DNA from 2 places in the Bacillus sp. SIMBA_154 genome. Region 1 is predicted to be linked to the other one. Evidence: a T-box and tRNA genes for the amino acid it is inferred to sense, from the RefSeq annotation. Region 1 holds a T-box; the other holds one or more tRNA genes.
What was found. A T-box is a leader RNA that pairs with one kind of tRNA and senses whether it is charged. The one in region 1 lies ahead of R0K30_RS11260 (valine--tRNA ligase), so its partner is inferred to be a tRNA-Val.
Positions count from the first base shown of each region.

Region 2: it encodes a tRNA-Val, which carries the amino acid that the T-box ahead of R0K30_RS11260 (valine--tRNA ligase) is inferred to sense. The anticodon was not compared.

Region 1 covers NZ_JAWJBV010000006.1:164,060-179,391, reverse strand. Annotated here, with positions in the region: gene minD (septum site-determining protein MinD) at 1-14, opposite strand, end outside; gene minC (septum site-determining protein MinC) at 17-700, opposite strand; gene mreD (rod shape-determining protein MreD) at 755-1,273, opposite strand; gene mreC (rod shape-determining protein MreC) at 1,270-2,169, opposite strand; gene R0K30_RS11290 (rod shape-determining protein) at 2,187-3,209, opposite strand; gene radC (RadC family protein) at 3,300-3,974, opposite strand; gene R0K30_RS11280 (Maf family protein) at 4,022-4,591, opposite strand; gene R0K30_RS11275 (SPOR domain-containing protein) at 4,769-5,782, opposite strand; gene R0K30_RS11270 (prepilin peptidase) at 5,946-6,677, opposite strand; gene R0K30_RS11265 (bifunctional folylpolyglutamate synthase/dihydrofolate synthase) at 6,822-8,129, opposite strand; gene R0K30_RS11260 (valine--tRNA ligase) at 8,195-10,837, opposite strand; T-box leader at 10,897-11,126, opposite strand; gene R0K30_RS11255 (hypothetical protein) at 11,296-11,484, shown strand; gene ysxE (spore coat protein YsxE) at 11,552-12,583, opposite strand; gene R0K30_RS11245 (LysM peptidoglycan-binding domain-containing protein) at 12,621-13,898, opposite strand; gene hemL (glutamate-1-semialdehyde 2,1-aminomutase) at 14,031-15,323, opposite strand.
Region 2 covers NZ_JAWJBV010000002.1:486,256-501,587, reverse strand. Annotated here, with positions in the region: gene R0K30_RS06020 (methionine biosynthesis PLP-dependent protein) at 1-663, shown strand, start outside; gene metC (cystathionine beta-lyase) at 660-1,838, shown strand; tRNA gene R0K30_RS06010 (tRNA-Val) at 1,971-2,043, shown strand; partial or broken gene R0K30_RS06005 (peptidoglycan-binding domain-containing protein) at 2,189-2,435, shown strand; gene R0K30_RS06000 (sialate O-acetylesterase) at 3,426-4,256, shown strand; gene catA (type A chloramphenicol O-acetyltransferase) at 4,411-5,073, shown strand; partial or broken gene R0K30_RS05990 (response regulator aspartate phosphatase) at 5,305-6,422, shown strand; gene R0K30_RS05985 (RapH phosphatase inhibitor) at 6,412-6,591, shown strand; gene R0K30_RS05980 (type 1 glutamine amidotransferase family protein) at 6,694-7,284, opposite strand; partial or broken gene R0K30_RS05975 (SMI1/KNR4 family protein) at 7,462-8,309, shown strand; gene R0K30_RS05970 (GNAT family N-acetyltransferase) at 8,306-8,824, opposite strand; gene R0K30_RS05965 (LysR family transcriptional regulator) at 8,841-9,731, opposite strand; gene R0K30_RS05960 (MFS transporter) at 9,859-11,016, shown strand; gene R0K30_RS05955 (ClbS/DfsB family four-helix bundle protein) at 11,442-11,963, shown strand; partial or broken gene R0K30_RS05950 (response regulator aspartate phosphatase) at 12,211-13,342, shown strand; gene R0K30_RS05945 (aspartate phosphatase) at 13,332-13,469, shown strand; gene R0K30_RS05940 (hypothetical protein) at 14,358-14,660, shown strand; gene alr (alanine racemase) at 15,187-15,332, shown strand, end outside.

The DNA of each region.
Region 1 (15,332 bases):
ATAGCCTCGCCCAATTTCACATTCCTCCCTCAAGCCTTGTCAGATTAGGTCTTATATGAGCCAATTGCTGCAGGCGTTCAATGATCATGTTGCCATCTATATCTAAATAAGCACATTCCATTTCGTTTCCATCTTCTTTTTGATCTGGTGCACGGTTAAACACTTGTGCGATGCGAAGCTGAGTTGGAATCATACGAGATGCCGCAATGACAGCTTGTTTATTCCCATTACATCCAGCATGCGCCACGCCTTTTAATGCGCCGAGCACAAAAATATTTCCCCCTGCACGAATCGTTCCGCCAGGATTCACATCTCCTATTAATAAGAGATCCCCTTCGACATACAGCACCTGTCCAGAGCGTACAATTTTCGCTACAGAGGTGATTTCAGCCTCTGCTTTTAATCGTCTCGCCTCTTCAGTTGACATGACGTCACTTTCAATGGAATGAATGATGAGATGTTCATTCTCAGACACCGCTTCAGTCAAACGCTCCTCCTGATCCTCTGTTAAATACCGAAAACCAAGTTTAATATGCACATTGACCTTATGTCCTTCTCTTCCATCTGTATATTGCTCAAGCAAAAGAACCTCTCGCAAGCCAGAAAGAAGGTCATCAAACGAACAGTCATCATTTAACTGTAATGTTAATCCGTTTTTTGTACCTTTTATTGTCACAAATTGCTGTTTTTGAGTTTTCAAGATGCTCACCTCAACAACATACTCATTTCGCCGTAATTGGACAAACTCCTGCTTTTATTCGTCGATCAGTCCTTGCTTCACATTGATGAAAAAGAGCCTAAGCGGCACAACAAGTATGAGAGACGCAGCAGTATTTAAAAGAATCGTTGGAATAAAGCGTTCGATGACATACGTATTAAAAGGCATAATCCCTGGCTGAATCGTCGCTTGAACGCCGTACACATAAAACTCCATCACGGAAACAGCAATCATCGACAGAAAGACGACCACTAAAATATTCGTCTGAAGGACTTTGAAAGCTTTCGCTAACAAATAGCAAAGCGCCCCAAAGCCAAACATATGAACACCAAGTATGCCTGTATACGAAATATCATATAAAAGTCCAAAGATAAAGCCGTAAATCACACCATATTTTTGATTCACAAAAGCAGTCATAAATACAAGTGCGAGTAAGATGAAATGAGGTGCTAAAATTTGATTATCTGAAACAAATGGGAGCTTCACTAAATCGACAAAAATGCTGTCAAATACGAAGATAAACAACATGACGAAAGCAAGAAGGACACGTTTCACGAGCCTTCCTCCTTCGTCAATTCAGATGCATCTGCCGTACTTGTGCTGCGATTCACAACAATCACGCGGTCTAAATTGTTGAGTTCAGCAGCTGGTTCTACATAAATGATTTTTGTCAGTCCGTAATGGTCAGGCTCGATTTCGCTCACCTTACCAATTGTTAAGCCTTGCGGGAATACGCCCCCTGCTCCAGATGTTTCGACAAGATCTCCTTTTTTGACATCCCCATCAGCATCGGATTTTAGAATATTCATTGTCAGCATTTTTTTCTTGCTGTCATAACCGTTAATAATTCCATTGAGTTCTTCTTTGCCCTTTTTTGCAAAAATTTTCGTTGAAATTCTATTATTTTGGTCTGTAGAGCTTAGCAACCTTACAGTCGAAGTAAAATTGTTGAGCTTATCACTTTCGATTTTCCCGATTAACGCACCACTCTCATTTGTGACCGCCATATCTTTGTCAACGCCTTGTTTTTTCCCTTTATCAATCATCACAAAACTATCCCATAGGGACGGGTTTCTCGCAATAACAGTTGATAGAATTGGCGTATAATCACGAATAGAGTTCACATATCCGAGCTGCTTGCGAAGCTTTTTGTTTTCATCTTCTAGTTCTTGAAGTTTCGCCTCATACTGGGTTTGTCCATCAAGTTTTTTTCGAAGACGCTCGTTTTCATCATATGTGTTCTTTAAATCTTGTACGTTCCCATACATACCGGCAATAAATTGTGATGGTTTATGAAAGACACCTTGAAAAAAGCCTGTCGTATCCCCCACTAATTTTTCCGGCCATGAAGCACCTCTGCCGCTTTTCACTGAAAAACCAATCATAGCCACCAGTACGATGACACAGACAAGGAGCAACATTAATCTTTTATTCATAAAAAACTGCGGCATGTCTTACACCTCTTTATTTACGCCCGATTATCTTTTGATTTTCCTTTGAACAAGTGAATATGTTCTAGTGCTTTCCCTGTTCCGATCGCCACACAGTCAAGTGGGTCCTCAGCAATAATGACTGGCATTTTCGTTTCATCGCTAATGACTTTGTCAAGATTACGCAGCAATGCACCGCCGCCTGTTAAAACGATTCCGCGATCCATAATATCTGCTGCCAGCTCAGGTGGCGTTTTTTCAAGAGTGGCTTTTACCGCATCAACAATTGTTTCCACCGTATCGCGAAGCGCTTTTGCAATCTCTTCTGCCGTAATAGAGATCGTTTTTGGCAGACCTGTTAAAAGGTCACGTCCGCGAATATCCATCTCATCATGCACGTCTGGCTGTGCAGAACCGATTTCCATTTTAATCGCTTCTGAAGTACGGTCACCGATCATCAGATTATACGTTTTACGAATATAGCTGCTGATCGCATCATCCATTTCATCTCCTGCCACACGGATCGATTGAGAAGTCACAATGCCGCCAAGTGAAATAATGGCCACTTCTGTTGTACCGCCGCCAATATCCACAACCATACTTCCTGTTGGCTCCCATACAGGCAGGTTAGCACCGATTGCCGCAGCAAATGGCTCTTCAATAGGGTATGCGTCACGTGCACCAGCTTGTCTTGTTGCATCAATGACTGCTCGCTCCTCTACAGCTGTAATCCCAGATGGCACACATACCATCACGTAGGGTTTACGAGCAAATAGCCCTTTGTTTCTAAGTGCTTGATTAATGTAATATTTCATCATTTTTGCTGTCGTTTCGTAATCTGCAATGACTCCGTCTTTCATTGGGCGAAGTGCCACAACATTACCAGGTGTACGGCCAATCATGTTTCTAGCGTCATTTCCGACCGCCACTATAGACTTCGTATCAGTTTCCAAAGCTACGACCGAAGGTTCTCTCACAACAATTCCTTTTCCTTTAATAAAAACAAGCGTATTCGCTGTTCCAAGATCTATTCCAAGGTCTTTTGTACCAATTCCAAACATATGTATGTATCTTCCTTTCTTAAACCAAAATTCCCTTTAGGGAAAAACTCATAAACTCTATTATATCGTAAAACATCGAAAAAAAAAGTGTTACAAATACCCTTTTTCCTTCAAACTCACAAATTTTTGATCACCTATGACAAGATGATCAAGCAGCTGTATTCCAATCAGCTTTCCACATTCAAAAAGTCGCTTTGTGACTTCAATATCTTCCCTGCTAGGCGTCGGATCTCCAGATGGATGGTTGTGCACACATATAAATGAAGCAGCCGAACGTTTAAAAGCCTCTTTGAAAATTTCACGCGGGTGAACAATCGATGAGTTCAAACTTCCAATAAACACGGTATGTTTATGAAGAACTTGATTTTTTGTATTGAGATAAAGACAAACGAAATTTTCCTGCGTCAAAAATCTCATATCTTCCATCACAAAGTTTGCCCCATCCTCTGGCGTGCGGATGACATAACGGTTGTCCGTCGTTTGATGGTGTAATCTAGTGCCGAGTTCTAACGCAGCTAAAAGAGAGATCGCCTTCGCTTTTCCAACTCCTCGAATCTTCGACAGTTCTTCAATAGAAGCTTCTCTCACAGAACGAAGGCCGCCAAATGTTTGCAGAAGTCTTGCGGAAATTTGAAGAACAGATTCCTTTTTTGTGCCTGTCCTAAAAAGGATTGCGACAAGTTCATGATTTGATAAACTGCTTGGACCATATTTGATAAATCGTTCTCTCGGTTTTTCATCATGAGGGAAATGCTTAAGCAACATAGGGAAATGGTTAATGATGAACACTCCTTTTGAATTCCTTCCCGTCATCAAAAAGGGGTAATTCCAAATGTTTCAAGCACTCTAACTGTTTTGGCAATAGGGAGACCTACAACGGAAAAATAATCACCGTCTATTTTTTGAACAAACAGTGCGCCTTTCCCTTGAATGCCATAGCTTCCCGCTTTATCAAGCGGTTCACCCGTTTCGATATAGCGGTTGATTTCATTTTGCGTAAGCATCCAAAATGTCACTTCTGTCTGTTCATAAAATGTTTCTTTTCTATTCTCTGACTGAACCGAGACACCAGTCAAGACTTGATGTGTCTTTCCTGACAATAATTGAAGCATTGAGGCCGCTTCTTCCTTGTCTTTTGGTTTCCCAAGACATTTGCCGTCAATTGCAACAATCGTATCTGCACCAATGATCACAGCTTTGGGATGTATTTTTTGAATATCATTTGCTTTTTGTTCTGCCAACCATTGGACGTTCTCAGCAGGCGAAAGGTTTCGATTTATTTCTTCTTTTAAGTGACTTGCTTGAATGTCATAAGAAAACCCTGCTAGATCAAGCAATTCTTTTCTTCTAGGTGATTGTGATGCGAGAATTAATTGGTTCATGTTCGTTCATCCTTTCAGGGTTTAGCTTAAGAAGTAAGATACCCATTCATCCTATCAAATGTACATCTTACCGACAATTGACGAAAATTCATTTTTCATGTTCCTTCATCATTATGTTGGATACAAAAGAAAAAAACTAGTCATTTTTTGACTAGTTTGCTCTCTTAAAAAATGATTTTACGTGTTTAATTGATCAAGCAGCACTTGCTGAGATTTCCACCCATTTTCAGCCGTTGGGTCATTTAACAGTTGCACCGCTTTCAGCAAACTGCTTTTAGCTGATGCGTCAGTTGTTTTGGCACTTTCCAGCTCAGAGATCAGCTGCGTGACTTCCTTTTTCTCTACTTCATCCCCTACAATCACCTTTGAAGATAAGACAGAAGCCTTCTCTATTAAACCAGTCAGCTCATCTGGCACTTGAAATGAGAGCTCCTTACCGCCCCATGCTTCAAAGTGCTGATCGATTAGTTTCTTCCCAACAGCACTTGTCATGCCTTGTTCTGTTGCAAGCCCAGCAATCACATAATATCCATCATCCATTGAGACTTTTTTCCCCGCATATCCTGCATCTTTTAAACTGGTAACCAAGTCATCTGCTCCTTTTTCAGAGGAAAACTTTCCAGCCTGTACGACAAAGGTTGAAAAACTGCCAGAGACACTTTTTTCACCTTTGTTCTCTTTTGATTCATCTGTATCTCCCGCCGCTGGCGGCGCATCCCCTCCGGCTTTCATTGCAGATTGGTTTCCGGATGCTGTGACACTGACATGGTCACCACCTGACGGATTTGCTGTACCGTCTTTGCTTAAGCTTAGTGCAAACACGCCGAGGCCTGTCCCAAGAACCACTGCAAATACAATCGTTGTCATCACTCTCTTGAAGGGGCCGCGGTTTTTACTGAACTTCTGATCAAATGAGCCTTTTTTCTTTTGATAAGGCGTGACGACCTTTGGATCAGAGTGGTAAATATGATCAGCTGCATCGTCCCACTGGAAATCTTCTTCTTTTGGTTTAGATGGATCTTCCTGTGAAGCAGCTGTCTCCTGTTCTGATTGCCTCTTTTCCTCCCAATTCGAAAACGTCACATGATCCTCTTGCTGTTTTTTTGGCTGATGATCTTCTTCATGAAGCATTTCTTCCTTGCCATTAATATTGACCTTTAACCCTTGTTTTTTTGCCTGCCTTTTTTTCATTGTCATTCCCCGCTTTCTGACATTGTTTGTAAGAAAGACCTTTTTGTCCAATGAATCAGTGCGAATTTAACCCGTCCTTCTTTCTGTTTCACACTTTAACATAGCAGATAAAAAAAAGAACAAGACTTTTGTCGGCAGGTAAAAAAAGTGTTCGCCAATTTTTTCACCCAAATAATCCGCTGAATGGGCTTAAGACATGAGACCCAAAAAGATAAACCCAAAAAGAAAAAGCGATCGCAGGAACAAAGGGAAATGGCTCGTCTAATCGAAAGGAAAAGACCTTCGCATAGACCATTCCGCCGATAGATGAGAGGAAAAGAATGATGAGGAATGCCTTTAAACCAAAGCAAAACGCAAGCACACCGAACAGCTTCATATCAGCCCCTCCCATGCTGTTTGGCTTAAAACGATCTAAACTATAAAATAAGAGAAAACAAAAAAGCAGAGAAGCCGCTCCTTCCCACCAAATAAGAAATGGTTCTAGCGTGCGGTATATGACGAATAGAGGAAAAAAGAAGAGAAACAGCTCGTTTGGCACCCTCATATAAAGAAGATCGCTCACGACAGCAATCACGAATAAACTACAAAGAATCACAAGAAAAAGGCCTTCAAACGAAAAACCAGCGTTCCTATAAATGAGCAAAAAAAGGCTGCCTGACAGCAGCTCAATCATTGGATATAACAAAAACAATCGGGTGCTGCAATGTTTACACGACCCTCTCAATACAATATACGAAACGAGCGGAATCATGTCATACAGAGATAGTGGTTGTTTACAAACGCCGCAGTGAGAACGCGGAAAGAGTATGGACCGCTTCATTGGCAGCCTTTCACCAACTAGATGAAAAAACGATCCCATGGTGATGCCTGCAAGAAACACAAAAATGTCAATCATATTCAGTGGCTCCTTCCGGGGATAAGATAGACCGGATTGTACCATAGACATTTACGTTGAGCACCTAGTGAAAATATGATTTTATCCCTCATCTACATATCAAAAGAAAAAAGACACAAATGGCTGGGAGCCTTTTGCATCTTTTCATGATCCTAAAATACGATTTCGCATATCTGAAATAAAATAAAGGGAGCCAGTGACAAGTATAACCGCCAAGGGATCAGCGCTTTTTTTCTGAATCCATTCAAGCACAGCACGAGGGTCATCGTCATACGATTTTGTTTCTAAATGACTGCAAGCATAAAGCTTTTCCGCTGATTCAGCTCTTGGAAAATCAAACGAAACAAAATGAATAGATGAACTAATGGCTTCAAGCTTTTCAATCATTTGTTTGTACGGCTTATCTTTTAAAGCGCTAAAACATACATGCACCTGTTTACTGGAAAAATGAGCTTGTACGGTTTCGATTAAACGGTCCATCCCCTCTTCATTATGAGCACCGTCGAGATAGACAGGAGGATGATCTTTGACCTTTTCAAATCTCCCAGCCCATACTGCTTGCCGAATCCCTTCATACAAATGCTCTTCTGTCACGCTGATATGGCCTTCTTGAACCAGCCATTCAATCAATAGAACGGCAAGAGATGCATTTTGCCTTTGGTGCGTTCCAATTAACCCTGTTTCAAGCTCTGGATACTGCCTTTTTGGAGTGCGTAACGTGAAACGTTCACCTGTTTCTGTCGGCTGCTGCTGATCAAAGGTACATGTATCATGTAACGAGATGCATACGGCATTCTTTTCTATTGCAGTGTTTTGAATGACAGCTAGTGCCTCTCGTTGATGAACAGCCGTGATCATTGGAATACCATCTTTTATAATGCCTGCTTTTTCAGCTGCAATCTGTTCAAGTGTATCGCCTAAAATCGCCATATGGTCATGGCCAATTGACGTAATGGCCGTTAAGATCGGCACTGCAACATTTGTTGAATCAAGCCTTCCGCCAAGCCCTGTTTCCAATAGGACAAAGTCTACTTGGCGCACATGGGCAAAATAAGCGAATGCACATGCTGTAATGATTTCAAATTCTGTTGCTGCGCCAAGCTCTGTTCCATCTAATTCATCAACATAAGGCTTTATCTCATTCACCAAACTCAGCCATTCTTCATCCTGAATAGGCGCTCCATTTACGCTGATTCGTTCATTGAACGTTAAAATAAACGGAGAGGTGAAAGTTCCAACTGAATAGCCGGCTTCCTGTAAAACGGAACGAGTAAACGCAATCGTTGATCCTTTTCCATTTGTACCAGCAACATGCACCGCTTTTATTTTTTGTTCTGGATGGTCTAGTCTGTTCATTAGCCACTTCATTCTTTCAAGACCCGGTTTTACACCAAAGGCCAGTCTGCTATGAATCCACTCAATGGCTTCATGATAGGTTGTAAACAATGTCATCTCTCTTTTCATACGAAATTTTCAAAAAAGACGACTCCATTCCGTTAGGAGCCGTCTTTTCAACATTATGCTTTCAGCTCTTCAATCCGCTTTTGAACAGCTTCGCGTTTTGCGACATAATCACGTTCTTTCGCACGCTCTTCTTCTACGACACTTTCAGGCGCTTTTTTCATAAAGCCTTCGTTGCCAAGCTTTTTCTGTACTCGTTCTACTTCTTTTGTCAGCTTATCAAGCTCTTTTTGCAGACGAGCAATTTCTTCATCTAAATTGATTAAGCCTTCAAGCGGTAGAATGAGTTCTGCTCCAGAAATGACAGCCGTCATCGCTTTATCACTAGCTGGGACATCTGTGCCAATTTCAAGAACACTTGGATTCGTGAAGCGCTCAATATATGAACGATTCTTCTCTAAACGCTCCTGAACATCAGATGTGGATGCTTTGATGTAAAGCTCAACTTGCTTGCTCATTGGCGTGTTTACTTCACTGCGAATGTTACGAACAGAGCGAATGAGTTCAACGAGCAGCTTCATGTCAGCAGAAGCTTGTTCGTTGGAAAGCTCCGGCTTCACTTCAGGCCATTTCGCAACGGTAACGGACTCACCTTCATGCGGAAGATGCTGCCAGATTTCTTCTGTTAAGAACGGCATAAACGGATGAAGAAGTCTCATCGTTTGATCTAAGACATACGCAAGGATCGAACGAGTCGTTTTCTTCGCAGCTTCATCTTCTCCATAAAGCGGAAGCTTCGCCATCTCAATATACCAATCACAGAAATCATCCCAAATGAAGTTATATAAATGTCTGCCAACTTCGCCGAATTCATACTTGTCAGCAAGCTGTGTGACACTTTCAATCGTTTCATTTAAGCGGGTTAAAATCCATTGGTCAGCAACTGATTTTTCACCTGTCAAATCAAGTTCATCATACGTTAAACCATCCATATTCATTAAAGCAAAACGGGATGCATTCCAAATTTTGTTCGCAAAGTTCCAAGTGGATTCAACCTTTTCAAAACTGAAGCGAAGATCCTGACCTGGTGAGCTTCCAGTGGCTAAGAAATATCTTAATGAATCCGCACCGTATTTGTCGATGACCTCCATTGGATCAATTCCGTTGCCAAGCGACTTACTCATTTTACGCCCTTGTTCATCGCGGATGAGCCCATGAATAAGGACATCTTTGAACGGTTTTTCTCCTGTGAATTCAAGACCCTGGAAGATCATACGAGATACCCAGAAGAAAATAATGTCATAGCCAGTTACAAGCAGGTTTGTTGGATAGTAGCGCTTAAAGTCTTCACTGTCTGCATCCGGCCAGCCCATTGTAGAGAATGGCCAAAGCGCTGAACTAAACCATGTATCTAGGACATCGTTATCTTGTTCCCAGTTCTCAATATCTTCTGGCGCTTCCAGTCCAACGTATACTTCTTTCGTTTCTTTATGGTACCAAGCCGGAATGCGGTGTCCCCACCATAGCTGACGAGAAATACACCAGTCACGGATATTTTCCATCCAGTGTAAATACGTCTTTTCAAATCGATCCGGAACAAATTGGACTTGGTCATCACCTTTTTGCAGGTTGATGGCTTCATCCGCCAGCGGCTGCATTTTCACAAACCATTGTGTAGATAAATATGGTTCAACTACAGCTCCGCTTCGCTCACTATGACCAACTGAATGCATATGATCGTCAATTTTGAATAAAATACCTTCTTCTTGTAAATCTTTCACCAGCTGTTTACGGCATTCGAAGCGGTCCATTCCTTTGTATTGCAGCGCATTTGCATTCATTGTGCCATCTTCATTCATAACAAGAATTCGCTCTAGCTCATGGCGGTTTCCAAGCTCAAAATCATTCGGGTCATGAGCAGGTGTAATTTTCACAGCACCTGAACCAAACTCCATATCGACATAGTCATCACCGACGATTGGGATCTCACGTCCTGTAATTGGTAAAATGACTGTTTTTCCAATCAAATGCTGATAGCGTTCGTCTTCAGGATGCACAGCTACTGCCGTATCTCCAAGCATTGTTTCAGGTCTTGTTGTCGCAATTTCAATTGAACCTGTTCCATCTGCCAGCGGATATCTCAAGTGATAAAACGCCCCTTGAACATCCTTATAAATCACTTCAATATCAGAAAGTGCAGTCTTTGTTGCTGGATCCCAGTTAATGATGTACTCTCCGCGATAGATAAGCCCTTTTTCATATAATTGGACAAACACTTGGCGTACAGCTTTATTCAGACCTTCATCTAATGTAAAACGTTCACGCGAGTAATCTAGGCCAAGACCCATTTTCGCCCACTGGCTGCGAATAAAATCAGCATATTCTTCTTTCCACTTCCACGTTTCTTCCACAAACTTTTCGCGTCCGAGGTCATAACGGCTCACGCCTTCTTCGCGAAGCTTTGCCTCTACCTTTGCTTGAGTGGCAATACCGGCATGGTCCATCCCTGGAAGCCATAGAACGTCAAAGCCCTGCATCCGTTTCATGCGCGTCACGATGTCTTGAAGTGTTGAATCCCACGCATGCCCAAGATGCAATTTTCCTGTCACGTTTGGTGGAGGAATGACGACTGTATATGGATCTTTCGTTTTATCATTTTGCGCTTCGAAGAATTTCCCTTCAAGCCAGTACGTATAGCGGTCTTTTTCAATCGCATTTGGATCGTACTTTGTTGGCATTTCTTGATTATTTGTTCCCATTTGTGTTACCTCCACATTTTTTCGGCTGATGAAACATAAAAAAAGCCTTTCCATCCTTATAAAAGGACGAAAAAGCTTTTTCGCGGTACCACCTTTTTTCACGGAGCACATACATGTGTCCCGTACACTCTAAAGGATAACGGGGTTCTCCCGAATTTCTCTACTTGTTCATTCAAGAAATTAAGCTCACAGGCGACCTTCCAAACAAGCGCATCCTAGGAAACCTTTCAGCTATTGGTTTCCCTCTCTTTAGGGTCTTGCTCGTACTCTTCCTGGTCCATGCTTACGATATATCACGTTCATCAGCACATACTCATCTTTTATTAATATTACTAAATGCCTTTTGTTTTCGTCAATCATCTTTTCCGCTTTTCTTCTGCTTTATACAAATTGGGCAGGCACCCTTCGCTTTATTGCCCATATGATAATAACAAAATGAAGAAGGAGGGCGTTTGATTTTGAAGAAGTTCAATCCTTACACACTTCCCCCCTGGCTTAGACAAATTCGGGCAGTTGCCTCCCAAGTCGTTCTCCCGATCGCCATATTTCAAGGGTTTCGTACGATCATTTTCCCCACAACATTTGACGTCCTCATCCTAGGTATTCTTATTTTTCTCGCTTGTGCCTTTCACCTTGATTGGTTTTAAAAACTCACGTTTATGTATCGATCATTCCTTTACAGAGAAATGATAAAGCCAACACAAAAACGCCTCGTCATTCTGCTGATGACGAGGCGTTTTGTTCTTCTTCAAGGCGTCTAGCCTGCTCAATCTCGTGAATCTTCATGACGGTCGGCTCTGAATTTTTCATTTGCCAATACGCTCTTAATAGCTGCTGACAGCTTTCCATCTCATCCTGCCCGCCTGCTTCATAGGCTTTCACCGTATCAAACAGACCTTGCGGATAAGCAAGGTAGCTTAAGAACAAATGAAGCTCTTCCTCCCTAAGAGGATTTCCTTTTTGATACGTATAAAACAAGGAAGTGCATTCAGGACAAGACGTAGGATAGGTTTTGAATGTCCGAAAGTAAAAGGTCAGAAGGTCATAAATGGGGGCGGCCTTTTTGGACCGCTCAAAGTTGGTGAAATGCCCTGTGCCTACATCATTATACAAAAAGTGATGGATCGATAATTGTCCATGATTTAACACAACACGTGTTGTCTCTTGATCTTTCATTTCCTCGTGCCAATCCTCTAATCGTTCAAGCGCAAATTCACTGGCAGACATAGCTTCTGAAAAATACATAGCAGCGGCCAGCTCAAATGGCGACATATACCAAGTTTGCTCTGCCCGCTCTATGAATCGTTCATACATGTCTTTCTCTGTTTCCCATTTGGCCTTGATTTGTGTGTAGTGAGCTTCAATTTCTTGCTCTGTGATGTCCATCATCACTTCAGTTCGTTTATGAAGTCTTGCAATCTCTTGAAATAAATATTCATGTTTATCGTCCTGCTCTTCTCTCTTTTCATTCGTCAGCCATGGCATGAGATAATATGCGTACTGGCTTTCCCGATGACTTGAGAAAAAGGAACCGCTCTTCGTCCGATAAATCGGCACAAAGGAGCGATAACCTTTTGATTCTAATTCAAGCATTTGCTCTGTAAACTGCATTTGTCGATTGGCTTTTACTCGCTTTAGTGCAAATACACCCTGCTTTGTATACACCTTTACGACAGCAGGACTGACAGGTTCAATGTATTCAGCCTCAAGCCCGTATTCGTATAGGACAGATTGAATTTCATCCACGTTCACTCACCACATTTTCTCGGTCGGTCATCGCTTGCTATGCATTGCTTTTTTGATATTCAGGAATATAAAGAACCTGCCCTTCTTCAAGCTCCGCATCGACCGATAATGAGTTCGTTCGAAGGAGCTGCTGCACATTCAACTGATATCGCTCACAAATACGATCGACCGTATCTTCTTGCTGAACTATACAAATTTTCATGCGAGAAAAATCTTCCTCCTCCTGCTTAGCGAACAGCTTCGTTAAATAAAGAGAATTCTCACTGCCAGACGTTTCTCTCACTTCATTTCCAGGCTCCTCCGCTTCTTGGGCAGACTCATACACCTTTGGTTCTTCCCGTTCATATAATCGCTCTATTTGGTAAGTGTCATCCCGCTCCTCCTGCACCGGTTCCATATTATAAGCAGGTGGTTCAAATGCCGGATAAGCTGGAATCGTTTCTTCTTGCTCTTCAGCTGCTTCAGGGTCTTTTCTCACTTCCACCTCAAAGAACGTCTCATCTCGCTCCTCTTCTTCTAATAGCTTAGGCGGTTCAAAAAATGGCGGCTCTAGCACCTGAGCTTCGGGGAAGGAGCGATAACCAAGTGTCACTGCTTCTGCTTGGTCCTCCGGTTCTTCCCGTTCTTCCAATTCTTCCGACTCTTCCTCTTCTTCCATACTCAACTGCTCTATTTCAATTTCTTCCTCTTCTTCCTGATCTTCTTGTTCGGTACGTACGTCTTCAATTTGTAATGCAGCCTGTTCCTCATAGTCCTGACGTTCATCGCTTTGCAGCTCTTCTTGTTCCTCATGTTCCGGCTGCGCCTGATATTCATAGGTCACATCACCATATTCCTCTTCAGTACGATAGACAAATTCATAAGGCTCCTCTACAGGCACTCGAGGCGTTTCTTCATCTAACAGACCTTCAATCGCTAGATCAGCCTGAATGGTGAGCAAACGGCTTTCTGTCAGCTGGTAATCAAACGCATCAATAAACACAAACACATCATTTAAATGACTGATTTTGTTCTTAGGGATGGTGATATCAACTGGAAATTGATGCAGAAGCTCGGCTGTTCCGTCCTCTCTTACCTTCACCTCATCAGCTTGCCTGTATGATGCATAGGAACTGGATTCACCCAATTGCTCCTCTTGATTTATGTTGTATTCTCCTGTTAGCTCGAGTGAACCTCTAATGGAAACATAATCATTCACTTCTTGAACGAGAATGTCAGGATCGAGAGAAATTGACAGCAGCTCACTGACTTCCTGTCCGTTTTTTAAATAAATGGATTCTTCTACCGAAAACTGTAATCGATTGTTTTGAGACAAGTCGGTGTCCTCCTTTCATCTAATCCTTCAAAATAAAATTAGATGTCAATACAGGTGTATGTGGGAGACGGTGAAAATATGATTGGTTTTATGCAAAGCAAAAAGCCGATATGTCTCCATATCGGCTCTTGTTTATCGACGTAGTTTTTGAAAAACCTTTTCCACTGTCTCAATCGTATATTCGATGTCTTGATCAGTATGAGCAGTTGATAGGAACAGCCCTTCGAATTGAGAAGGTGGAAGGAAGATGCCGTGGTCAGCCATTTCCTTGTAGAATTCAGCGAATAAAGCGAGATCAGCTGTTTTCGCTGTATCATAATTTACGACTTGTTCGTTCGTAAAGAAGAATCCGATCATGGAACCTGCACGGTTAAATGTTAATGGAATCCCATGTGCTTTCGCCGCTTTCGAAATTCCTTCTTCCAAACGATCTCCTTTGCGTCTAAACTCTTCATAAGACTCAGGTGTCAGCTGTTTTAATGTTTCAAGGCCTGCTGTCATCGCAAGCGGGTTACCAGATAACGTTCCTGCTTGATAAATCGGACCGCTTGGCGCAATTTGTCTCATAATGTCCGCTCTTCCGCCATAAGCGCCGACCGGGAGACCGCCTCCGATTACTTTGCCAAGGCATGTCAGGTCAGGCGTAATGCCAAAATAGCCTTGCGCGCAGTGATAATCCACACGGAAGCCTGTCATGACCTCATCAAAAATGAGTAAAGAGCCATATTGCTCCGTGATGTCTCTCAATCCTTGCAAGAAACCTTCTTGCGGAGGGACAACGCCCATATTTCCTGCAACTGGTTCTACAATGACACCTGCAATGTCGTCTCCAAATTCTTGAAAAGCGACTTTGATGCTTTCTAAATCATTGTATGGAACGGTGATCGTATTGCTTGCCGTACCTTCAGGGACACCAGGGCTATCTGGAAGTCCAAGCGTTGCCACACCCGAACCAGCTTTAATGAGCAAAGAATCACCGTGGCCATGATAGCAGCCTTCAAATTTCACAATTTTATTTCTGCCTGTAAAGCCGCGTGCTAGACGAAGTGCACTCATTGTCGCTTCTGTTCCAGAGCTGACCATCCGAATAACCTCAATGGAAGGAACTCGTTCTGATACAAGCTTAGCTAACTCATTTTCAACTAAAGTAGAAGCACCGAAGCTTGTACCTTGTTCAGCTACTCGCTGAATGCTTTCAACCACACGGTCATTCGTATGTCCTAAAATGAGCGGTCCCCATGATAAGACATAATCAATGTATTCATTTCCATCAATATCGTATATCTTTGCGCCTTTACCTCGCTCCATAAAAATCGGGTCTGTGTTGACGGATTTAAATGCACGTACGGGGCTGTTGACACCACCAGGCATTAAATGCTGCGCTTCTTCAAATGCTTGCTTAGATTTTTCATAGCTACGTCCCATTTCAACGTC
Region 2 (15,332 bases), on a different contig from region 1:
GCGGATATTCAAAAAATAGCGAAGATTGCAAAAGAGCATGACGCTTTGGTCATTGTCGACAACACCTTTTACACCCCAGTCTTGCAAAAGCCGATTACGCTTGGAGCGGACATTGTCATTCATAGCGCAACCAAATATCTAGGCGGACACAACGACGTCCTTGCCGGGCTTGTGGTCACAAAAGGAGAGCAGCTATCTGAAGACATGTTCCAGCATCAAAACGCCATCGGAGCGGTCCTATCTCCATTTGACTCATGGCTTTTAATGAGAGGAATGAAAACATTGGCCCTTAGAATGCGTCAGCATGAGGCAAATGCGAAGGAGTTAGCGGATTTTTTAGAGGAGCAGCCTGAAATTCAAGATGTTCTTTACCCAGGCAAGGGAGGAATGCTGTCATTTCGTGTAGCCAAAGAGAACTGGGTCAATCCATTTTTAAAGCAGCTGAAAACGATTTGTTTTGCTGAAAGTCTTGGTGGAATCGAAAGCTTCATTACGTATCCTGCCACGCAAACGCACATGGACATTCCAGAAGAGATTCGCATAGCAAACGGTGTGTGTAACAAACTGCTCCGTTTCTCTGTTGGGATTGAGCATGTGGATGACCTGAAAGCTGATCTGAAACAGTCATTATCACAAGTGAAAGAGGAGGTACATGCCAAATGACCACACACGATTGGACACTCGAAACAAAACTTGTTCATAATGCGTTTAAAACAGACCGTTCAACAGGTGCAGTCAGTGTGCCGATTCAGCATGCGTCCACGTTTCATCAAAGCAGCTTTGATGAATTTGGCCAATATGACTATTCCAGATCAGGAACTCCTACACGTCAAGCATTAGAGGATACCATTGCAGCGTTAGAAGGAGGAACAAGAGGTCTTGCCTTTGCGTCAGGCATGGCGGCCATTTCAACCGCTTTTCTTCTTTTATCAAAGGGAGATCACGTCCTTGTCACAAGAGATGTGTACGGCGGAACATTCCGTATGATCACGCAAGTCCTTTCGAGATTTGGTATTGAGCATACCTTCGTGGACATGACGGATTTGAATGAAGTCAAACAAGGCATTCAATCGAATACGAAGGTCATTTATATGGAAACACCGTCAAACCCTACACTGGGGATTACGGATATTGAAGGCGTCGTCCAGCTTGCAAAAGAGCATGACTGTCTGACCTTCTTAGATAATACGTTTTTAACGCCTGCTCTCCAGCGGCCGCTAGACCTTGGCGTTGATGTTGTGCTGCACAGCGCAACGAAATTTTTAAGCGGCCACAGTGATGTGCTGTCTGGTTTAGCGGTGGTCAAAGACGAAAAGCTGGGAGAGGAACTATATTCTCTGCAAAACTCTTTCGGTGCGGTCCTGGGCGTGCAGGATTGCTGGCTCGTGCTAAGAGGGTTAAAAACCCTTCAGGTCAGATTAGAAAAAGCAAGTCAAACCGCATTAGAACTAGCTTCGTTCCTCAAAGAACATCCTGCGGTGAAAAAAGTATACTACCCAGGCTTAGATGACCATCCAGGAGCGGACATTCAGCGAAAGCAGGCAAGCGGAGCTGGAGCAGTCCTCTCATTTGAATTAGAAAACCAAGCGGCTGTAAAAGAATTGGTCGAGGGCGTCACATTACCTGTATTCGCCGTCAGCCTCGGTGCTGTCGAATCCATTCTGTCCTACCCGGCCAAAATGTCACATGCTGCTATGCCAAAAGAAGAAAGAAAAAAAAGAGGCATCACGGATGGATTGCTGCGATTAAGTGTCGGGGTCGAAAATGGAGAAGACCTCAAACGCGACTTCAAACAAGCGCTCGGTCAACTAAAGCCCGTCCTTGTGAACCAGTCATAAATGAAGTGGGAAAAAAGCCGGCTCCTGAATCCGGCTTTTTGGCCTTTTTTGAACAAAACCATTGACGCCCTGTATATATGGTTATATAATAGAGACTGTCAGTACAGAAAGCCCAGAACTGATACATAACCCGATTCCGTAGCTCAGCTGGGAGAGCGCTACCTTGACAGGGTAGAGGTCGCTGGTTCGAGCCCAGTCGGAATCATCGTTGAAACCCTTGCCTAGCAAGGGTTTTTTGTTTTTCTGATAACGAATATTTGTTCTGTTTCTTTTGATTGGGGACGAATTGGGGACGAACTTTATCCACCAGATTGTTTCTCAGTATTTTTAGGATCAAAACGACTAAAGTGTTCGACTTACCATCTGGCATCTTTAAAGTGACCGAGCCTTTGACAAGGGGTGCTAGAGTAAAAGCTCGACAGGAAGCACTGTCTGCTGTATTTTTCTATCCTGAAAAGGAAGCCAAAAACAATGGGATAGACGGCTACTTTGGACCAAAAACAGAAAATGCGGTCCCAGCTCATGCATGGGCTTAGCGCTGATGGTATCTATGGTCCGAAGACAAAAGCACTCTTCAAAAAGCATCGAAATAATTAAATCCACTGTCCTTTATTGGATAGGGACTTTTTGTGTTTTAATAGGGAAAAAGTTAGTTATAAGGTTAGGTGAAACGTGATATGGTTGTAAAAAGGAGGTAATATGATGACATTTAAAAAAGCGTCAATATAGGTTATTTTGTTTTGCTTTTATCTTTTATTGTCGTATATTTCTTGCTTCCAGTCGATCAAATATTTACTGCAATCATCATCCTAACCGTACTATTTGGAGTATATCAATTTGTGATTTTCAAAAAACTAAAAGAACAAAAACAGCAATAAAAGACACCCTAGTCTGCATTAGAATGGGGCTATTTTTATTCAACCAGTTCCACACATATACACTTTTCCTGGAGAACTTATTTCGTCCAGTTTTTTATTTTTACGTTTACTGTCCGAGAACATTTTTAAATGTCTCTTTCTCCATAAGTAACAAATGTCAGTGTCTGCACGTGTTCCCCAACGTGCGGAGAAGTAACCTGTTTTCATTTTCAATTGGATCATTACTTGAGCAGCGGCAGCAGCAATCCAGCCAACATAAGGAATATGGTTTAAAATTGCTGCTGCAATTACTCCCAGCTGCCTTTCCCTCTACTGTAACACGGTAATGATCATATTTGGACCACGCCCATTTTCCCTTTTGTTTTTGTGTTGTGAAATTATTATTCGCTAACTGTTCAAGAGAATTACTAACTTTATTCATTTGATTTTCTAATACAATGCTATTTGCAATCTTATTTACTTGTTCTTCAATTGCGGCTATTTCGTAAGATTTTAGTTAGTTACTAGAAACAGAAATATTACCTGTCTCTTTGTTAGAGGTATAGGTGGTTGTTCCAAGTTCAGTTTTAAAAATTGTAGATTAATAGCTTTATGCACTTTTCGAATAAATTAAAAGAAGCCCTAATCTAGAAATAACAGAGGAAAGATAAACTGATAACGTTCAGGAGAATACACATTTGATAAAATATTCAGTGGAGGGGAGAAAGATATGAAGTCACTTTTACTAATTGGACAATCAAATATGGCGGGGCGCGGCTTCAAGCATGAAGTGCCTCCGATTTATAATGAAAGAATCATGATGCTGCGAAATGGTAGATGGCAAATGATGACTGAACCCATTCATTTTGATAGGCCGGTAGCTGGCGTAGGACTGGCGGCTTCCTTTGCGGAGGCTTGGTGCAAGGATCATGAAGGAGAGAAGATTGGTCTTATTCCATGTGCCGAAGGTGGCAGTTCCATTGATGAGTGGTCGCTAGACGGAGCATTATTTCGTCATGCAATAAATGAAGCTAAATTTGCAAAGGAAAATAGCGAATTGGTCGGGATATTATGGCATCAAGGAGAAAGTGACAGCCAAGATGGGAAATACAAAGAATACTATGAAAAAATACTAAGATTATTTCATGAACTAAGAACTGAATTATCTGTACCTAACATTCCGCTTTTAATAGGAGGTTTGGGCGATTACTTGGGAAAGGTGGCATTTGGCGCAGGGTGTGTGGAATATCAACGTATTAATGAGGAACTACAAAAATATGCACATCATAATGAAAATTGTTATTATGTTACTGCGAAAGGTCTTATATCTAACCCAGACGGAATTCACATCAATGCGATGTCCCAGAGAATATTTGGTATAAGATACTATGAAGCATTTCGAAAAGAAGAACATATACATGAACCATTACCAAATGAAAATGAGTTAGTCAATGAATGTCATAATAGAATGAATACTTCAGCGGAGAAAACATATATAGCACTAGAAAATTTCGCGTTGGGCAAGATTACTTACGAAGAGTTGCTGGAGGCTTTATCATAGGCTAAGCTTATGGTAGCCTTTGAATGAAAACGTTATAACTCACATTACTGATAGACAGAAACATTACATATCTCTTGAAAGGATGATTGTGGTGGTGAAAACAGATAAAGTCTCCTCCTGAATACATGAAATCACATTCAGGAGGAGATAAAAAATGTTTAAACAAATAGACGAAAATTACCCGCGAAAAGAGCACTTTCATCATTATATGACGTTAACTCAATGCTCATATTGCCTGGTGATTGATCTAGACATCACGACATTGTATTCAATATTGAAAGAAAAAAAGCTAAAAGTATATCCTGTGCAAATTTATTTGTTAGCAAGAGCTGTGCAAAAAATACGAGAGTTTCGAATGGATCAAGTGAACGATGAACTTGGCTACTGGGAACTTCTCCATCCTAGTTATACGATTTTAAATAAAGAAACGAAGACATTTTCAAGTATTTGGACGCCTTATGACGAAAACTTTGCTCAGTTTTATAAAAGCTGTGCAGCGGACATTGAAACATTTAGTGAAAGCAGCAAACTATTTCCAAAACCTCATATGCCAAAAAACATGTTCAATATTTCAAGTCTACCGTGGATTGATTTCACTTCGTTTCATCTTAATGTATCTACAGATGAAACTTATTTACTGCCAATATTTACGTTAGGTCAATTTAAGATGAAAGAAGAAAAAATCATCTTACCAGTCGCCATTCAAGTACATCATGCTGTTTGTGATGGCTATCACGTCGGTCAATATGTGGAATATTTGAGGTGGCTTATAAAACATTGTGAAGAGTGGTTAAATGATTCATTGCATATTACCTGAAGACAAAAGGTGTTCCCATGGAAATCTAGAAGATGAAGGCAGACTGAAATGAGTCTGCCTTTTTGTTTTGTGATGATAATGTAAATGGGCTAAAGATTTATTGGTGTGCAACAAGGCAATCATGTTAAGTTTCTCAATTGTTCTTTTTGCGGTTTCTTTTCGGTGATTTGTAAATTCCTGTATGTGATAATAAATGTAATATAAGGGAGTTTAGTGAAAGGGGAATAAGGGATGGAGAAAGTTCTTTCTTCACATGTAGGTGTGAAAATAAATGAATGGTATAAAATGATTCGGCAATTCAGTGTACCTGATGCAGAGATTTGAAAGCTGAGGTAGAAAAAGAAATTGAACGGATGGAAGAGGATCAGGATTTACTGATTTATTATCAATTGATGTGCTTTCGGCATCAGCTTATGCTTGATTATATCAAACATTCAGAGCAACGGTCTTTATCCATTGCAGACCTAGTGGATAAAATCGAAAATTCAAATCATAAATTATCCGGCATGCTGCATTATTATAACGCATTTTTTCGTGGCATGTATGAGTTCAGTATAAAAGAATATGTACAGGCCATTCAATATTACAAGATCGCTGAGAGGCAGCTCGCACTGGTTGTAGATGATATTGAGCAAGCGGAGTTTCACTTCAAGGTGGCTGAAGCCTACTATATTATGAAACAAACCCATGTTTCCATGCATCACATTATTAAGGCACTTGAAATTTACGATCAGTATGAGTTATACAAGATTAGAACAGTTCAATGTTTATTTGTAATAGCAGGAAATTATGATGATTTTAAGCAGTATGAAAAATCATTAATACACCTGAATAAAGCCTGTTCCATCGCTGGAAAAATAGCGGATAAAAGGTTGATTGCCAAGGTACTTTTAAATATAGGAAACAATTATGAAAAAAAACAAGATTATGCAAAGGCTATCCAATATTATCAAGAGTCCCTTGAAATATCAGAAGATGGTATGGACGATGTAAAATCGGTCATATATGTTAACCTTTGTTGGGCGCTATATAAGACAGGAAAAACTGATGAAGCATCCAAATTAGTGGATAAAGCTTTGAAACTGATCTCTCATAAAGAGAACCCGCACGAAATTCTATTAATACGTTCTATAAGAACTACATATGAAAGTAATGATGAGGATAAGATTCAAGCTATGCTTCAGACATTTGAAGAAAAGCAGTTGTTTGTTTTCGTAGAAGAATTCACTAAAAATCTTGCAGTTATTCATGAAAAAAGAGGAAAGTTTGAGAAAGCAACAGAATATTACAGGATGGCATTTCAAGCCCAACAAAATATTCAAAAAGGAGAGTGTCTTTATGAGTATTAAAAAAATGATTATTATAAGCTCTATAATCTTTCTAGGTGCAGGTGTATATGAAGCATCTAGTACGATAAAACCAGCATCAAATCGAAATACAACAATGGAAGATTCAAATAGAAATACAACTTTCATTCCACAAAAAATCGATCGAAACACAGCATCTCAAAACGTATAGATGAAAAGAAAACAGACCTTAAGAAGGTCTGTTTTCTTTTTGGGAAACATGTTAAAACAACAAGGCCTATAATAAAACCTTCACAGATATCTTCTACCTTTATTAAGCATAAGGATTTCCATACTTATGACAATATTCATAAAAACCATAACGATTCATAAATATTATTTTTTCAATGTTCTCAGGAGTATCAAATTCTATCATTTCTAAAGTTAAACTAGTAAATTCAATCGGGGCAGTTCCATTTGCGGTGACCAATTGTTTATCTCTTACCGCCTGTTTCTCTATGAACTCACAGGTCGGTTCATAATGTTCGTCATCTCTCCATAAATCAGCAGAATTCCCCGTATGGCTATGATGATTCAACAATCCGTTTTTTGCCAAATAATCCACTGCTCCGCATATTGCCGCTACCGGAATGTTTTGACGAAATGTATTTTCAACGAAATGTAAAAGCTTTTTACTGTCATCACCCCAGGAGTTCCCACCAATCATCACGAGCAAATCAAAATGGTCAGGTTCTGATCCTATGATGTAATCGACAGTTGTTTTAAAACCACCTATTGAACGAACAATTTGCTCTAAAGAAATAGTATAAACTGACCAATCTTCCTTTTGATTTAATGAAGAGGCTAAATAAGCACCTTCCCAATCAGCATACTCATCTAATAGAAGAAAAAACACCTTTTTCATCATTTGTCGCTCCTTAGATTCGTTTTTAACATAATGATAGAGAGTCCACTGTTAAATGGACCTGTGATCTTTCTTTTTATTATATCAATTTCAAAGTGACAGTAAGTGTATAAAATGAGCAAATGAATCGTTGGTCAATGTTATACTTATCTCAATAGATACGAGGAGGCACCCACTTTGAAATCATTCTGGGAAAAAGAAGAAGAGAGTCCTTTTACGTTAAAAAACATAGATGAGGAACAAATTCGTGAAGCAGAGGGAACACTTGGAGTCACTTTACCTGATACATACAAAAGTTCATTTTAGAATGGAATGGCGGCTTTACAGTTCGTAATGCTTTTCCAACTGAACAGCCGAATTCATGGGCTGAGGATCATGTTCAATTTGACCATCTAAGAGGAATCGCCAAAGATGATGGCATCATGAATAGTCCCCAGTTAAGTGATGAATTGGATCTGCCTGAGGGACTTATTATCATCAGCGGAGAAGAAGATACATGGATCGCAATGGATTATAGAGAAACGAAGGAACATCCTCCTATTCACTATTTTGATTTAGAGATGGAAGTAGATTTTAAGCTGGCAGATACTTTTGATGAATTCATTAAGAAATTATATACAGCTGAAGATGCGATGGTCGAAGTAGTAGAAATTGAGGAGGAATCTTCGGATTTGTATGTCAGTAAAGAAGAGCTTGAACTCATATTTGAGAGGCAAGACCTTTGTCAGCAGAATCTCTTCAAAATGGCACATTATCCGATGGAAGAAATGGAAGAGATCGAATGGTTTTTTGATCGTATGAAAAAATGCATTCAACAGATAAAAGATCAACATGTCTTGTATGAAGCAGCGACAACGATTCACTCCATCCTTCTGTTAAACCCGGTTATGCCAAGGAATGACCGTATCTATCAAGAGTTGCAAGAAATTGCTGAGTTTCTAGAGAATAGTGGAGAGCCTCGTACCGTCTTTTTGGGAGAAGACATTCATCCAGTGAAAAAAAGCCCTAAAAAGGGCTTTTTTTAAGTAGCTTGATCTAATTCTTGAAAAAACTGTTTGAGTTGATCAATGAAAACTAATTTGGATTTTCCTTTTTTATAAATGAACTCGATTTTGATGTTGAAATTGATGGATGGATCTATCGAAATTTGTTTTAATGTTCCTTGCTCTAACTCATTTCTAACGCAATGATGAGGAAGAAACGATAGTCCCATTCCTTGATATTCAGGTGCGAGAGTAAATCCGATTTCAACGTTTCTGGGCTCACTGTCAAGTGTATGAATGGCGCAATCTCCTAACAGCTGATTGGATTCAGATAAGGCAATGGCGTATTGAAACCATGTCCCTGGTTGATTAGGTTTTTGCGTCATTTGATGTTGAACAAATGATTCAGCTTCTTCGTACGTATAGTTTTCCCAAGATTGATATGTTGCAATAGAGGGATTTGCTCGGTACTGATAAAATGCTTCAATATCTTGCAGATCAAATTGACGAATAACTACCCGGTTTGTCCTTGTGAATATGCTGTTTGCATTCTTCATGTTTTACCCTCATTTTTTAGTTTGTTTTTGATTTGTAAAAGTCTGTCAGCCATTCAGATAGCTGCTGCTGTGCTTTGCTGACAAATCGATCTGCATAATAAGTTAATTCTAAGTGACGAACAGGTGCCGGATCAGCAATAGGAATCGATACAATATTTGGCCACGTCGAATGGTATTGCAGCAACCCTCGCGGCTGAATGGTTGCACCGATGCCGGCTTCAACCAGCTGCAATAATGAAGATGCGGACCCAACTTCCATGACGGTGTCCAGTTCAACTCCCTGTTCTTTACATACGTCATCTACTAAATCCCTTCCTAGATATCCCTTCGGATACATGACCAAAGCATGCTGCGTCAGCTCTTCCAATGTCACTTCACTCTTTTGGGCTAGATCACTTTCTGAATGAACAAATAATTCGTAGGGCTCACTTCCAAGTGGAATTTGAACGAGACGCTTATCCGCAGGCCCTCGCAGCCCGATGCCGAGATCCACTTTATGCGAAAGCACCTCTTCACGAACGAATATGGTTGAAAATGCTTTCAGATTGATTTCGCGATAATGTGTTTTGAATTCTACGAAAAGCGGAACAAGCTGAAAGTCAAGATCGGAGGGGAGTACTGCGAGACGAACGGTTCCTCGCTTCTCGGATAACAGTTCTTTCATGGCATTTTTCGCATCTCTTTCAGCTTGAAGCATTTTCATACCATATTGATAAAGTAGAGAACCAGCTTCGGTTGCGACCACTTTTTTGCCGATTCGATCGAAGAGCGGCATCCCAAGTTCTGCTTCAAGCAGTCGAATCTGCTGACTTAGTGTAGGCTGTGATATCCCTAAATGCTCAGCGGCTTTTGTGAAATGTAGATGTTCGAATACTGCCATAAAATACGTAATATTTCGAGTGTCCATATTTTATCCTTTCACGAATGATAGTATTTTACTATCATCATAATACGAATTATTGTATTGATCAATGAATGTGGCAGACGTATACTCTAAGTAACCTCAACAAGATGAGAGAGGAAGAAGAGTATTTATGAAAAAAATATTTTATTTAGCCGCTTTATTTTTAGCTGCATTAAACTTGAGGCCGATCATTACGTCTGTGGCTTCTATGATGAGTATGATTCAATCAGAGCTGGGTGTAAGCGCACTGACAGCAAGTCTTTTAACCACTTTACCGGTCTTGTGCATGGGGGTCTTTGCGCCTGTAGCAACTAAACTAAGCCGCCGTTTTGGTTTAGAGAGGACGCTTTTTTTCTCGATTCTTCTCATCACGATCGCTACTGGACTACGTGGGACGAGTCAAACGGTTGCCATCCTTCTCATCACTGCATTTGCAGGAGGCGTTGGGATTAGCTTTGCAGGACCTTTGTTGTCTAGTTTTATCAAAAAGTATTTCCCGAAAAATCCGGGAATTGTGAGTGTCTATTCTATTTCGATGACGATTGGTGCAGCACTTGCTTCTGGCTTCACCATTCCGATATATCTTCGCAGTGAGCATAACCTTCCGCTCGCCTTGTCTTGCTGGGCGGTTTTAGGGATCATCGCATTGATCTTATGGCTAGGGCTGGCTCGGAAAAAACAACAGGCTGATCATGCAGTTTTACCGCTAAGGCTGCCGCTGCGAAACAAAAAAGCCATTCAATTCACCTTGTTCTTTGGCTTTATGTCCAGCATGTTCTATTCGTTAACAGCATGGATTTCACCCATCGCCCTTAGTTTTGGAAATAGTCCACAGTATGCCGCCATGCTGCTGACGATATTTACACTGATTCAGGTTCCGGTGGCACTACTCGTTCCAGGAGTCGTCACTCGCTTAGGAAAACCGAAATTATTTCTGATCTTATGCAGTGTGTCAGAACTGATCGGCCTTATTTTCCTTCTACTTCCAATGCCGATTTTGCCAGCCGTCATTTTTCTAGGGATTGGGGCAGGGGGATTATTTCCTTTAGCACTTATGCTGCCCATTATTGAGACGCGTACACCGGAGGAAGCTGGTACATGGTCCGCTATGTCGCAGATGGGAGGATACATCATGGGCGGGTTTGGTCCATTTTTCATTGGTTTGGTTTTCGATCTAAGCGGACATTTTCAAGCTTCCATTGTCGCAATGCTCGTCATTGTCTCATTGATGATTGGCGTTCAGTTATCAATGAAATTAGGTAGAAAAGAGGAAGAAGTGTCGAGTTAAATCATGCTGCTTCACATTTCAATCAAAACGGGGAGGTTTTATTGCTTAAGAAGGGGAGCCTGGGGAGAGATACTGGGTGCTTGTTTATGATGGAACGTAAGGAATGTCTTCATTTTTCACAGCCGCTTTTATAGCTTTTCTTTATTGAGTTTGCGCAATAATGGAATATTTCACAAAATAATAGAGTCACTAAAGGAGGCAAGTATTGCCTCTCTTTTGTTGTTTTAGGAGTAAACACGAGTGATACTTTCATTTAACCAGAAATGCTATTGCTTTTTTGCTCGATTAAGAGTTCTCTTATAATAGAGACTGTAAAACAGAAGGCGATAGAATAATTCAGTATCATGAGCTCCAGTTATTTTTTTGTACTTTTGCAAGATATGTTCCGAGAAAAATTTGCACAAAAAGAACTAGAGGTGAATAATATGACAACCTATGAGTCGAAGGATATTTTAAAGCAAGCAATCATGAAGACGTACAATCAATACGATGAAGAATTCAATATGATTCCAGAAGAAATGAAAGATGATCGAATAGAGGATGTAAGCCGAACTCCTGCAGAAAATTTGGCCTATCAAGTTGGTTGGACAACCCTGCTGCTTCAATGGGAGCAACACGAAACTGAAGGAAAGGTTGTCCATACGCCAGCAGAAGGTTATAAATGGAATCAGCTTGGCACATTATATTCTCTTTTTAATGAGAAGTATGCCTGCCAATCACTAGTCGCATTAAGAGCTCAGCTCAAACAGAATGTTTTAACTATTTGTGATATGTTGGATCGTATGAGTGAAGAAGAAGTGTTTGAACCTCATCAACGAAAATGGGCGGATGATGCGACAGCAAAGGCTGTTTGGCCAGTTTATAAATTTATTCATGTGAATACCGTTGCCCCTTTTAAAAATTTCCGTACTCAAATTCGTAAATGGAAACGATTAAAACAAGTATGACGTGAAGGGTATACTAGATGTACATATTTCGTTAGAACTAAACCTGATTGTATCATCTTATTTCAGAGAGAACAGGGGGGCGCTGATTCGAGCCCAGTTATTCCTCCTTATCAAAATTACGATCACTCACATGGCTTCTTTACAGGAGCTTTTTTTCTTATTTTTGCTGTTTCTTTTCGGTGTCGGACGATTCACAAAATGATAATATATGTCATTATAGGGAAAATGGAGGAGGGGGTAAGGACTGATGGAGAAAGTGCTTTCTTCTCACGTGGGCTTGAAAATCAATGAATGGTATTATCATATTCAAAGATTTAACGTACCGGACGCCGAGGCATATAAAGAAGAAATCAAATCAATGCTTGATCATATGGAAGAGAATCAGGATTTATTATTGTATTTCTCACTTATGGAGTTCAGACATAAATTAATGCTTGATTACTTGAATCCTTTAGAAAATGGGAAAGAGCGGGCGAACTTTAGGGAACTCGCAATGAAGATCAAAAGGGATCAAGAGAAATTAACAGGGTTACTTGAGTATTGCTTCATTTTTTTCTACGGCATGTACGAATTTGAAAACTATGAATATCTAAACACCCTTACCTTCTATAAACGAGCAGAAAAAAAGCTATCTCATGTTAGTGATGATATTGAACGTGCCGAGTTCAATTACAAGATGGCTGAAATCTATTACCACATGAAACAAACCCATATGTCCATGCATCATATCGCCCAGGCGATAGAGTGCTATAGAGAAAAAGATACATACACAGTAAGAGAAATACAATGTTCTTTTGTCATTGGATTAAACTATATAGATATGGGCTGCCCCGAAAAAGCAATACCCCATTTTGAACACGCAATAGAAAAAGCCGCCGACAACTCAACAAAACGATTAAAAGGATCAGCTCTATAATTTAGGGTTGAGTTATTTTCATAACAAAGAATTAGCATAAGCAATTACTCATTTTAATGACTCGATTCGCGCATTTAGAGAGCAGGGATACGAGCATTTAAATAGAATCTTAGATCCACTCATTATGTTGTCAAAAGCCTACTTCAAAAAGAAAGAACAGGATTTAGGTACATATGCTTTAAATAATGGCATGGAACTATCTGAAAAGCTGAAAGATCATGTTCTGTTATTGATATTCAAGTTTTTAAAATCACTATACGTTGAAAACAATTTTGAGCAATTGGAAAAAATAATGGAATTGTTAGAAATAAAGTCAATGTATCCTGATCTTGAAGATTTAGCAAAAGATGCTGCAAAATATTATAATGAAATGGGAGATAAAGACAATGCGATGCTTTTTTATGAGAAGATTCTTTATTTCCAAACTCAAGTGAAGCGGGGGGACTGTCAGTATGAAATTTAAAACTTTATCAGTTGTATTAATGATGATCAGTGTAATAAGTGTTGTTAGTTATTTTACGTCTGAAGTGACAGCAAGTCATGATGAAGCAAGGAGAGGTCATACGGCAAGTATCGGTTATTCTGCTTAAATAAAAGGCCCTTAATGGGGCTTTTTATTTTAAGGGTGATATTGAATATATCGCATGAATTCGGAGTCATTAAAATGTTAAAATCAAAATTATTCCGAAGGATTTCCACTATATTATTTGTTTTAACCTTTATGATTAGCCTATTCAATATGGGACACCAGCGTTCTATTATGTTGTCCTTATTAGTAAGATGCTGGTGATCAGTTTGTTAAATGGTATGTTTTTCGGAACAATTTTCTATTTGAACGTCACCTTTATCAATACTAAGTCTTCCAAGCAAAATCAATAATAAGTGAGCGGCCAAATGGCCGTTCTTTTTTGTTTAAAAAAATCGAACATCTTATAAAAGAGAAAAGAGATTACTTAATCTTTTACCTAACCATCAGATTGGAATTCTTAAATATGTATTTTTCATAATAAATTCATTTATTTTTAATAACCTACTGCATGATATTTTAAAGGATGTTACCGATGGATGTAAGGAATGATTGGCTAATCTTCCAATAAGTGTTGGAGGGAAATCTGAATTACAAAATTGAAAATGGTGTATATGAGAAATATAGGACCATACGGCAGCAAAAAGAATTTAGATATGATGAAGGATTAAAAAAGTAGATGGTCAAAAATCATTTAAACGATCAATTGCTATTCTTGGATTAAGAATGGCTTTTATCTTTTGAAAAACCACTATGTGAAAACAGCACAGCTTATTTCATACCCCATTGTCTCATTCGTGTAGGTATTGAAAGTGAGATTGTGTTGACTCCTCCACTAGACGTGTTACATTTTTTTCTTCTATAAAACTCCACTATAAACTCATTCAAAAACTTTAGATTGGAATACACTATATTGAATAAAAGATAAAATTAGAGAAAGGGAGGCTTTTTCATGGCAAATATCACACAGGATTTATCAGCTCTAGGCTTAAACATCTCACAAAATGTAGGATTAGGTAATCAATCATCTACACCTAGTACAAGTACAGCGAAATTTAGTGGACTTTTTGCGGGACTTCCACCAGGTACTGATCTTAGCATCGTTGGTGATTCAGGTTTCTTTTATGGCCCAGGAAATTTTGTCACTTTTAATCAATTGGCGGGCATTGTATTTTTTAATGACCCAGGATTAGGAGGTACGGGACCTACTTTAATAGATGTGAACAAAATTGAAAGTGTGACGTTCCCTAGTTAAATATTTTCACATTCTTTGGTATGTGAATGAACCTATAGCTGGCATGCGTTCGTATTTAATCAAATAGGTTATTTCCAGGGGAATATTTGAGATCATGAATGAAGTTACTAAAGGATGCTATAGTGTGCTAGATGTTGACACCATCAATCATTTAAAGATGTACAGAAACATGAAAAAACATCATTCAGTCATTTTGCTGGATGGTGTTTTTTCTTATATGAAAGGATTCACGCTGCATAATTGACGAGGAGCAAGTAGGTGAAGGTGACTTCTTCAAGTGTCGATATGAATATCACTGAAGGGTATAAAATACTTCGACAATTTCGTGCGACAGCAATGGCTAATCGTCATACTTACTTTATGAAGGTTTAGGGTCGTTCACTAGCTTATCTAAGCACTCGATATATCATCTTTTTGAAGAGGAACAGACTCATACATGCGAGTCTTGAATGTTTCCATGCAACATGGAATAAACATAATGCATGAGGAAAAATGGATGTATGAGATAAGCAGGGAGGTTATACGAGTGCAAAAGATTTGCCGGGAAGTCTGGATCGAAGTCAGTCTTGATGCAATAAAGAGAAATATACAAGCCATTCAAGCGCATATTCCAAGGAAAAGTAAGATCATGGCAGTGGTGAAAGCGAATGCTTATGGACACGGGTCAGTGGA